Regions from separate parts of the Aquipuribacter nitratireducens genome, predicted to be linked through region 1. Evidence: predicted binding sites of a transcription regulator. Region 1 holds the regulator's gene; the other holds the start of a gene.
What was found. Region 1 encodes Rex, which represses fermentation and respiration genes when NADH is low (regulators of the CRP and FNR family bind a similar motif). Its sites were predicted from a motif close to CTTGTGAANNNNTTCACAAG; they were not measured.
Positions count from the first base shown of each region.

Region 2: the regulator Rex is predicted to act here: its motif matches at 3,031-3,050, upstream of WAB14_RS03915 (geranylgeranyl reductase family protein).

Region 1 covers NZ_JBBEOG010000006.1:33,606-38,386, forward strand. Annotated here, with positions in the region: gene hemC (hydroxymethylbilane synthase) at 1-529, opposite strand, end outside; gene WAB14_RS12295 (glutamyl-tRNA reductase) at 526-1,899, opposite strand; gene WAB14_RS12300 (redox-sensing transcriptional repressor Rex) at 1,896-2,672, opposite strand; gene WAB14_RS12305 (glutaredoxin family protein) at 2,885-3,235, opposite strand; gene WAB14_RS12310 (lysophospholipid acyltransferase family protein) at 3,249-4,376, opposite strand; gene WAB14_RS12315 (NAD-dependent epimerase/dehydratase family protein) at 4,373-4,781, opposite strand, start outside.
Region 2 covers NZ_JBBEOG010000002.1:105,967-110,747, reverse strand. Annotated here, with positions in the region: gene WAB14_RS03930 (NADH-quinone oxidoreductase subunit C) at 1-364, opposite strand, end outside; gene WAB14_RS03925 (NuoB/complex I 20 kDa subunit family protein) at 523-1,077, opposite strand; gene WAB14_RS03920 (NADH-quinone oxidoreductase subunit A) at 1,143-1,502, opposite strand; gene WAB14_RS03915 (geranylgeranyl reductase family protein) at 1,691-3,001, opposite strand; gene WAB14_RS03910 (demethylmenaquinone methyltransferase) at 3,250-3,957, opposite strand; gene WAB14_RS03905 (isochorismate synthase) at 4,021-4,781, shown strand, end outside.

The DNA.
Region 1 (4,781 bases):
GCAGGCCGGCGTGGGCGAGGATCACGGCGTCCAGGTCCGCGTGGACCCGGGCGAGGCGGGTGTCGACGTTGCCGCGCACGTCGACGACCTCGACGTGCCGGCCGTCGCGGCGGCAGACCTCGCGCAGCAGTGCGGCGCGGCGGGGGGAGCCGGTGCCGACGCGCGCCCCGTCGGGCAGGTCGGCGAGCCCGCCGAGGCCCGGGCGGGTGACGAGGACGTCGCGCGGGTCCTCTCGCTCCGGGACGGCGGCGAGGACGATCCCCGGCGCGGGCGCCGTCGGCAGGTCCTTGAGGGAGTGGACGGCGACGTCGACGCGGCCGTCGAGCAGGGCCTCGCGCAAGGCCGACACGAACACCCCGACCCCGCTGGCGCGGCGGGCCAGCTCGCGCAGCGGCGCGGGGTCGGTGTCGCCCGCGGTGCTGATCTCGACGAGCTCCGTCGCCTCGCCGGTCGCCGCCGTGAGCGCCGCGGCGACGAGACCGGACTGGGTGCGGGCGAGCGCGCTCGCCCGGGTGCCGACGCGGATCACGGCCGCCCCCCCGGGGCGGGGCGGCCGAGGCCGGCCGCGGGGTCGTCGCCGTGCTCGCCGACGACCGAGACGGGGTCGAGGCTGTCGCCGACCGTCAGGCCGAAGAGGGTCTGCAGCGCCTCGGCGTACACGGAGCCGTCCGGCTGCGCGGCGAGCTCCTTGATGCGGACGGTGGGGGTGTGGAGGACCTTGTCGACGACGCGGCGCACCGTCCGCTCCACCTCCGCCGCGACGGCGGGGTCGAGGGCACCGAGCCGGCCGCGGAGCCGGTCGAGCTCCGCCTCGACGACGGCGTCGGCCTGCGAGCGCAGCGCGACGACGGTCGGCGTCACCCTCGCCGCGTGCGCCTCGGCGCGCCACAGCTCTACCTCCTCCGCCACGACGGCGTGGGCGCGGGCCACCTCGCCGTCGGCGCGGACGGCGTCGGGCCCTGTCCCCGCGAGCAGGCCCGCGAGCTCCTCGAGGTCGACGAGGTGGACGGCCGTCGGGTCGAGGTCCCCGAGGGGCTCGACGTCGCGCGGCAGGGCGAGGTCGACGAGGACGAGCGGGCGGCCGCCGCGGCGCGCCACGGCGGCGCGGACGTCCGCGGCGTGGACGACGTGCCCGACCGACCCCGTGCACGACACGAGGACGTCGACCTCGTCGAGCACGGCGGGCAGGTCGCCGAGCGCGGCGGTGCGGCCGGCGACGGTGGCGGCGAGGCGCGCGGCCGGTCCGGGGGTGCGGTTGAGGACCGTGACGTCCCCCGTGCCGACGCCCGAGCGGGCGAGTGTCGCGACGACGAGCCCGGCCATGCCGCCGGCGCCGACGACCGCCACCCGGGCGCGGGCGAGGTCGCCGACCACCTGCTCCGCCCGCGCGAGCGCCTCGCTCACCATCCGGTTGCCGAGCCGCTCGAGCCCGCTCTCCGCGCGGGCGCGCCGACCGACGCGCAGGGCGCGCTCGACGACCGCGGCGAGACGACCCCCGGCGTGACCGGCGGCCCGGGAGTGGGCGTAGGCGCTACGGACCTGGCCGAGGACCTGCGCCTCGCCGATGGCCATGGAGTCCAGGCCCGCGACCACGCGGAAGGTGTGCTCGACGGCCGCCTGGTCGTAGTGGGCGTACATGTGCTCGACGATGTCGGCGACGGCGACGCCGCTGCCGTGGGACAGGGCGGCCGAGACCGCGGCGACACCGCTGTGGAACCGGTCGACGTCGACGAACACCTCGACCCGGTTGCACGTCGCGAGGACCATCGCCTCGTTGACGTACGGCTGGGAGAGGACGGCGCGGGCGACCGCGTCGGCGTCCGACGTGGCGGCGGCGAGCCGCTCGAGCTGCGGCAGGGGGGCCGTGCGGTGGCTGGCCCCGACGACGAGGAGGGTCACCGGCCGGCCCCCGCTCCGGCCGCCGGCCCCTCGCTGCCGCGGACCGCGGGCTCGGGGGCGGGCACGACCCGGGCGACCGCGGGCAGCTCCCCGAGGAGGGCGCTGCGCTTGCGCTGCTCGTGGAAGCCGAGGATCTGCAGCTCGCTCGACAGGTCGACCGCGCGCACCGTCACCCCCGCCGGGACGCGCACGGTGGCGCCCGCGAAGGTGAGGATGCTCGTCACGCCGGCGGCGACGAGCGCGTCGCACGTCGGCTGGGCCGCGGCGGCGGGGGTCGCGACGACGGCGATCCGGACGCCGCGGCGCGCGACGAGCGCAGGCACCTCGTCGACGTGGTGGACCGTGTGGCCGTTGACCTCGGTGCCGACCACCGAGGGGTCGGCGTCGAAGAGGGCGGCGATGCTGAGGCCGCGGCTGGAGAAGCCGCCGTAGTGCGCGAGGGCGCGCCCGAGGTTGCCGACGCCGACGATGGCGACGGGCCAGTCGTGCTCGAGCCCGAGGACGGCGGACATCTCGTGGACGAGGGTCGCGACGTCGTACCCGACCCCGCGGGTGCCGTACGTGCCGAGGTGGGACAGGTCCTTGCGGAGCATGGCCGCGGACACGTGGACGCTCTCGGCGAGCTCGGAGCTCGACACCGTGGTGACGCCGGCGGAGGCGAGGGCGTGGAGCGCCTGCAGGTAAGTGGGCAGGCGCTGGACGGTCGCCTCCGGCACCCCGTCGACCGCCGGCGCGGCGGGCGAGGCGGTCGCCTCCCACTCGGCGGCACCCACGGCGGCGGACGACGTCGTACGGGCCGCCGGACCCCTGCGCCCGCGGGCGTCGGCCCGGGGCAGGCGCAGACGCTTCAGCGGCACATGACCTCCTCGTGGACTGGCTCGATCGTACGTGCTTGTGACGACAGGCACAAAGTCGCGCGACCCTCCTGCGGCACCGGCGCGGCGGGGTGTGGTAGCGGCCACGAGGTGGTGATCGGCCGCGGGGCTCACCACGTGAGGCGCTCGGCGGGTCCCTCGCCCCGGGCGGCAGCGGCGAGCACCCGCCGGAGGCGCTCGGCGTCGACGCGCAGCTGCTCGACGACCCTGCCGTCGACCTCGACGACCGGGATGCGGTCCCAGTAGGCGGCGTGCAGCCGGGGGTCGTCGTCGACCGACGCCTCCTGCAGCCGCGCGCCGACGCGCGCGCACTCGCGGGCCACGACGGGGCGCGCCTCGTCGCACAGGTGGCAGCCCCGGCGCCCGACCAGCCGCACCTCGGGCACGCGCGCCCCGGCGGCGGCTGCCGCGTCGCGCCGCGGCAGCAGCCGGCGGATCCGGTCCGTGACCCGGTCGAGCACCTCCGGGCCCCCGTCAGCCGAGGAAGACCGAGCGCCGCTGGACGAGCAGCGCGTAGAGGGTCTGCTGGATGACCTCGCGCACCCGGTCGGTGATCTCGAAGACCACCATCGGGTCGTCGGCGGCGGCCGGGTCGAGGGTGTCGGTCGGGACGGGCTCCCCGAGCTCGATGAGCCACTTGCTCGGCAGCGGGACGAGACCGAGCGGACCGAGCCACGGCCAGGTCGGCGTCACCGGCCAGAACGGGGCGCCGAACAGGCGGGCGAGCGGGCGCACGTCGGCGAGCATCGGGTGGATCTCCTCCGCCCCCACGATGCTGACCGGCACGATCGGCACCTGCGTGCGGATGGCGGCGGAGACGAACCCCCCGCGGCCGAAGCGCTGGAGCCGGTACCGGTCGCGGTAGTGCTTGCCGATCCCCTTGAACCCCTCGGGCCACACGCCCACGAGCTCGCCGGCGGTGAGGAGCCGTTCGGCGTCGCTCGTCGTGGCGAGGGTGGCGCCCATCCGCCGGGCCACGTCACCGACGAGCGGTGTCGCGAAGACGAGGTCCGCCCCGAGGAGCCGGAGGAAGCGCCCGTCGGTCGCGTCGTGGACCGCGACCTGCGTCATGAGGGCGTCCCACGCCAGCGTCCCGCTGTGGTTGCCGACGAGGAGGGCGCCCCGGTCCGCGGGGATGTTCTCCTGACCGCGCAGCTCCACCCGGAACCAGTGCCGGTAGACCGGGCGCAGCACCGCGAGCAGCACCCGCTCGGTGAGCTCGGGGTCGAAGCCGAACTCGTCGACGGCGTAGTCGCCCTCCAGCCGGCGGCGCACGAGCTCGACGGCGTCGACGAGGAGCTCGGCGAGGTGGCCGCCGTCGCTCGTCACCTCGCGCGCGGTCGTCCCCTCCGGCGCGGGTGCAGTCGCGACGGGCTCCGTGGCCGGCAGGTCCGGGACGACCCGCAGGCGGGGCGGCGGGCCCTCCGCCAGCCGCTCGACGACCTCGAGGCCCGCGGCCTCGCCGTGGCGGGTGACGGCCTCGTCGAGCGCGTCGGCCGCCGGCGCGTCGAGCAGCGGTGTGCCGGCCCGTCGTCGTCGTGCCCGTTCGGCGGCCGCGCGGCCGGCGGCCTGGTCGAGGCCGGACCGGCCGGTGCCGCTCACCGGGACGCCCGCTCGAGGGAGGCGACGGTGTCGACGACGGCGCTGCGGAGCTCCTCGGCGACGAGGTCGACGGCCGGGCGGACACCGCGCAGGCGGTGGGAGGCGCAGAAGTCCTCGAAGGCCTGCCGGGTGGTCCGGGCCGGCACGAAGCCGAGCTCGGTCCGGCAGCGGGTGGTGTCGAGGACGCGGCCGTAGCCGAGCAGGCGGAGGTCCTCGACGGTGAGCTCGGCGGCGCCGGCCCGCGTGAGCCACCGCGCGGCGGCGCCGGCGAACCGCTCGGGCACCCCCACGACCGGCCGACCCGCGAGCGCCGCCGCCTGGACGGTCGTGAGGACGCCGTCACCGGCGACGTTGACGGCCCCGGTCACGTGCTCCCCCGGCGGGCCGATGGTGGCGCGCACCATG
Region 2 (4,781 bases), on a different contig from region 1:
CGAAGTCGAGTCCGACGTCGGCGAGGGACTGCCCGAGCGCGTCGGCGAGCTCGTCGAACCAGCCGCCGAAGGGCCGCTGCGCCGGCAGGGCGACCATCGAGGTCGTGACGAGGCCGGAGTAGCCGCTGGTGTCACCCGGTCCGGCGACGCCGAACATGCCCCGGCGGGTCGTGACGGGGGTGGCGGCCGCGACCTGCGCGCCGGTGGCGACGTCGCTGCGGGCGCCGCGGGACTCCGCGTCACCTGCGGTCCCGGTGCCGGCGGTGGCCCCGCTGGTGGCGGCGCCGCCGGTGGTGGCGGACGGGTCCGGACCGGGCTCGTCCTCGGCCTCGGTGGCCTCCTCGACGGCGGGGTCCGTGCTCAGCTTCGTGCTGGGGTCGAGCGCCTCGTCCTCGACCTGCTCGGTCGTGACGTCGTCGGCGCCGGTCGGGTTCGTGCCGCCGGCGGGCGCACCGTCCGGACCCTGCGCCGCGGCCTCGTCACCCTCGCCGAGCGTGCCGGCGGCGCCCTTCTGGTCGTCGCTCACCGGAGCAGGCCCTTCTGCTGGATGGTCGGGGTCGCGACGAGGGCCCGCTCCTCGGCCTCGCGCTCCGCGGCGACCTTGTGGGCGCCCATCTTCTCGCCCTTGATCTGCTCGTGGAGCTTGAGGATGGCGTCGAGGAGCATCTCCGGGCGCGGCGGGCAGCCGGGGAGGTAGACGTCGACGGGGACGATGTGGTCGACGCCCTGGACGATCGCGTAGTTGTTGAACATCCCGCCGGAGCTCGCGCACACGCCCATGGCGATGACCCACTTCGGGTTCGGCATCTGGTCGTAGACCTGCCGCACGACCGGCGCCATCTTCTGGCTCACGCGCCCGGCGACGATCATGAGGTCGGCCTGTCGCGGGCTCGCGGAGAACCGCTCCATGCCGAAGCGGGCGATGTCGTACTTGGGGCCGCCGACGGCCATCATCTCGATGGCGCAGCAGGCGAGGCCGAAGGTGGCCGGCCACACCGACGCCTTGCGGACGAGGCCGACGAGCTGTTCGACCTGCCCCAGGAGGATCCCGGCGGGGAGCTTCTCCTCGATTCCCATGTCAGTCGCTCCAGTCGGAGGGTCGGGTGGTCCGGTCTGCTGCTGCCCCGCGGCTCACCGGGACGTCAGTCCCACTCGAGGCCGCCCCGACGCCACACGTACGCGTAGGCGATGAGGATGGCGCCGACGAACAGCAGCACCTGCACGAGCGCGAAGAGCCCGAGCTGGTTGAAGGCGATGGCCCACGGGATGAGGAACACCGTCTCGATGTCGAACACGATGAAGAGCATCGCGATCAGGTAGAACTTCACGGGCACCCGGCCACCGCCCGTGGCCTGCGGCGACGGCTCGATGCCGCACTCGTAGGCCTCGAGCTTCGCGCGGTTGTAGCGGGCGGGCCCGGTGAGCGAGGTGGCGAGCACCGAGAACGCGGCGAAGCCGGCGCCGATGGCCAGCATGATCACCAGCGGGAGGTAGGGGCTCACAGGGGTGCTCCTCGTCCGGTCCTGCCTGCGTCGCGGCGGTCGGCCGCGGCGCGGGTCGGGTGCAGGGTCGCGGTCATCCTAGGGGCGACCCGGAACGGTCCAGGACCGGGGTACGGGCCGCCTACCTGCGGGTTTAGGTCAGAAGCGCCTGACGAAATCGAACCGTTACCCCGCACCGCCCGCACCGCTCAGGCGATCCGCGAGGCGACCGGGGACAGCCGCTCCATCGCCTGGATGACGCGGTCGACGCCGCTGCCACCGCGGTCCTCGTAGAGGTTCGCGAGGAGCTTGAGGACGAACTGCATGAGGAGCGGGCGGGGCAGCCCGTAGCGCGTGGCGGTCTGCATGACCCACGGGTTGCCGATGAGCTTCACGAACACCCGGCCGAGCGCGTAGTAGTCGCCCATCTCCGCCTCGACGGCCTTCGGGTACGAGCGCAGCGCCCGCTCGCGCTGCAGCTCCGGCATGGCGAGGGCCTGGCTGACGACGCCTGCGGCGATGCGGCTGGACGCCATGGCGTAGGCGATGCCCTCGCCGTTGAACGGGTTGACCATGCCGCCGGCGTCCCCGACGAGCACGAGCCCGCGGGTGTAGTGCGGCGTGCGGTTGAAGCCCATCGGCAGCGCGGCGCCGCGGACCGGGCCGACCTGGTTCTCCGGCGTGAAGCCCCAGTCGGCGGGCATCGTGGCGACCCAGCGGTGGAGCAGCTCCTTGTAGTCGACCTTGCCGAAGGCGCTGGAGCTGCTGAGGATGCCGAGCCCGACGTTGCTCGTGCCGTCGCCGACGCCGAACACCCACCCGTAGCCCGGCAGCAGCGTGCTCTGCCCGGGCGGGCCGTCCCACAGCTCCAGCCAGCTCTCGAGGTAGTCGTCGTCGGTGCGGGGGCTCGTGAAGTACGTGCGGACGGCGACGCCGAGCGGGCGGTCCTCGCGCTTCTCCAGGCCCATCGCGAGGCTGAGCCGGCTCGAGTTGCCGTCGGCGGCGACGACGACGCGGGCGCTCACCTCACCGGTCTCCCCGGTGCGCCGGCCGCGCTCGTCGTAGCGGGCCCACGTCACCCCGGTGATGCGGCCCGTCGCGTCGAGGACGGGACCGGTGACGCCGGTCTGCTCGAACAGGTGGGTCCCCGACCGCTCGGCGGTGCGGGCGAGGACCTCGTCGAGGTCGGCGCGCGGGCGGACGAGCCCGTAGCTCGGCACCCCGGTGAGCTCGGGCCACGTCAGCTGGAGCCGCTGCCCGCCGCCGATGATGCGCAGCCCCTTGTTGCGGATCCAGCCGTCCTCCTCGCGGTGGGGGACGCCGAGCGCGACGAGCTCCTTCACCCCGCGCGGGGTGAGACCGTCACCGCACACCTTCTCGCGGGGGAAGGCGGTCTTCTCCAGCAGGACGACGTCGAGCCCGGCGCGGGCGAGGTACGCGGCGGCGGTCGAGCCCGCGGGGCCTGCCCCGACGACGACGACGTCGGCCTCGGTGGGGATCGGATCGGGTCCGCTGGTCATCGAGGGTCCTCCACAGGGGTGGCGCGGGTCTTGTGCGCCGCTTCACAAGGTTGGGCCCAGGGTACGTCGGCGCGGCGGCCGTCGCGCGCGCCAGGTGGGCGTGCCCGTTCGCCGGCGACTGGGACGTCCCGCCCGCGAGTGGGACGTTTCGCCGGTGACCGGGACGTCGCGGCCTCGCAGTCGCCCGAGGACGTCCCACACGCGTCGAGGACGTCCCACACGCGGCGCGGACGTCCCACTCGCGGCGCTCAGGTCGGCGGCCGGACCGCCCGGTGCAGCGCGACGATGCCGCCGCTCGCGTCCTGCCACGACACCTCGCCCCAGCCCGCCGCGCGCAGCCGCGCCGCGAGGGCGGGCTGGTCCGGCCACGCCTGGATGGACTCCGCGAGGTAGTCGTACGCCTCCGGGTTCGAGGCGGCGCGCCGCGCCACGGCCGGCAGCACGCTCAGCAGGTACCGGTCGTACACGTGGCGGAACGGCGCCCACGTGGGGTGGGAGAACTCGCAGACGACGAGGCGGCCGCCGGGCCGGGTGACCCGCAGCATCTCCCGCAGGCCGGCGTCGGGGTCGACGACGTTGCGCAGACCGAAGGAGATCGTGACCGCGTCGAACGTCGCGTCGGCGAAGGGCAGCCGGGTCGCGTCCCCCGCGAGGAACGACAGGTCGGGGCGGCGGCGCCGCCCGACGTGGAGCATGCCGAGGGAGAAGTCGCACGCGACGGCTCGGGCGCCGAGGGCGGCGAAGGGCTCGGTCGAGGTGCCCGTGCCGGCGGCGAGGTCGAGGACCCGTTCCCCGCGCTGCAGGTCGAGCAGCCGCGTCACGAGTCGGCGCCACCGCCGGTCGGACCCGAGGGCGAGGACGGTGTTCATGAGGTCGTAGCGCTCGGCGACGCCGTCGAACATCGTGGAGACGTCGACGGGCCGCTTGTCGAGGTCGGCCCTCGTGCCGGAGGTCACAGCGCCAGGGTAGGTGGCCGCGGTGGGCGGAGCGCCCGGCGGCCGACCTACCCTGGTGCTGCCATGTCGACCCCCCTGTCCTCCCCCGCGCAGCCCGCGGAGCGCCCGGCGACCACGCCGCGGCCGGCCGGCCGGCTCGTCTCCCGCACCGTCGGGCTCGACGACCCGGGACCGCTGCTCGACCTGCTCCCCCCCGGCGACGCCGAGCCGCTCGCCTGGGTGCGGCGCGGTGAGGGCCTCGTGGGGTGGGGCCGGGCCGCCCGGATCCGCACGAGCGGACCCGACCGGTTCGCCGACGCCGAACGCCGGTGGCGGGAGCTGCTCGGCGGGTCCGTGGTGCGCGACGAGGTCCGGCTGCGGGGCACCGGACCGGTCGCGTTCGGCTCCTTCGCCTTCGCCGACGCCTCGGCCAGCGAGAGCGTGCTGGAGGTCCCGGAGACCGTCGTCGGCCACCGCGACGGCCGCTGGTGGCTCACCCGCACGACGGTCCAGGCGCCGGGGGCCCGGGCGGCCGCCGAGCTGCCGGGACCGGTGGAGGCCCCCGCCCCCCACGGGCGGCCGGAGCCACCACGGGACGTCACGTTCGCCGACGGGTCCGTGACGAGCACCGAGTGGGAGCTGCTCGTCGCGGCCGCCGTCGCCCGCATCGGCCGCGGTGACGTCGACAAGGTCGTCCTCGCCCGCGACCTGCTGGCCCGGGCCTCGGCCCCGCTCGACGTCCGCTCGGTCCTGCAGCGGCTCGCCGCCGCGTACCCGGCGACGTGGACCTTCCACGTCGACGGCCTCGTGGGCGCGACGCCGGAGATGCTCGTGCGGACCCATGT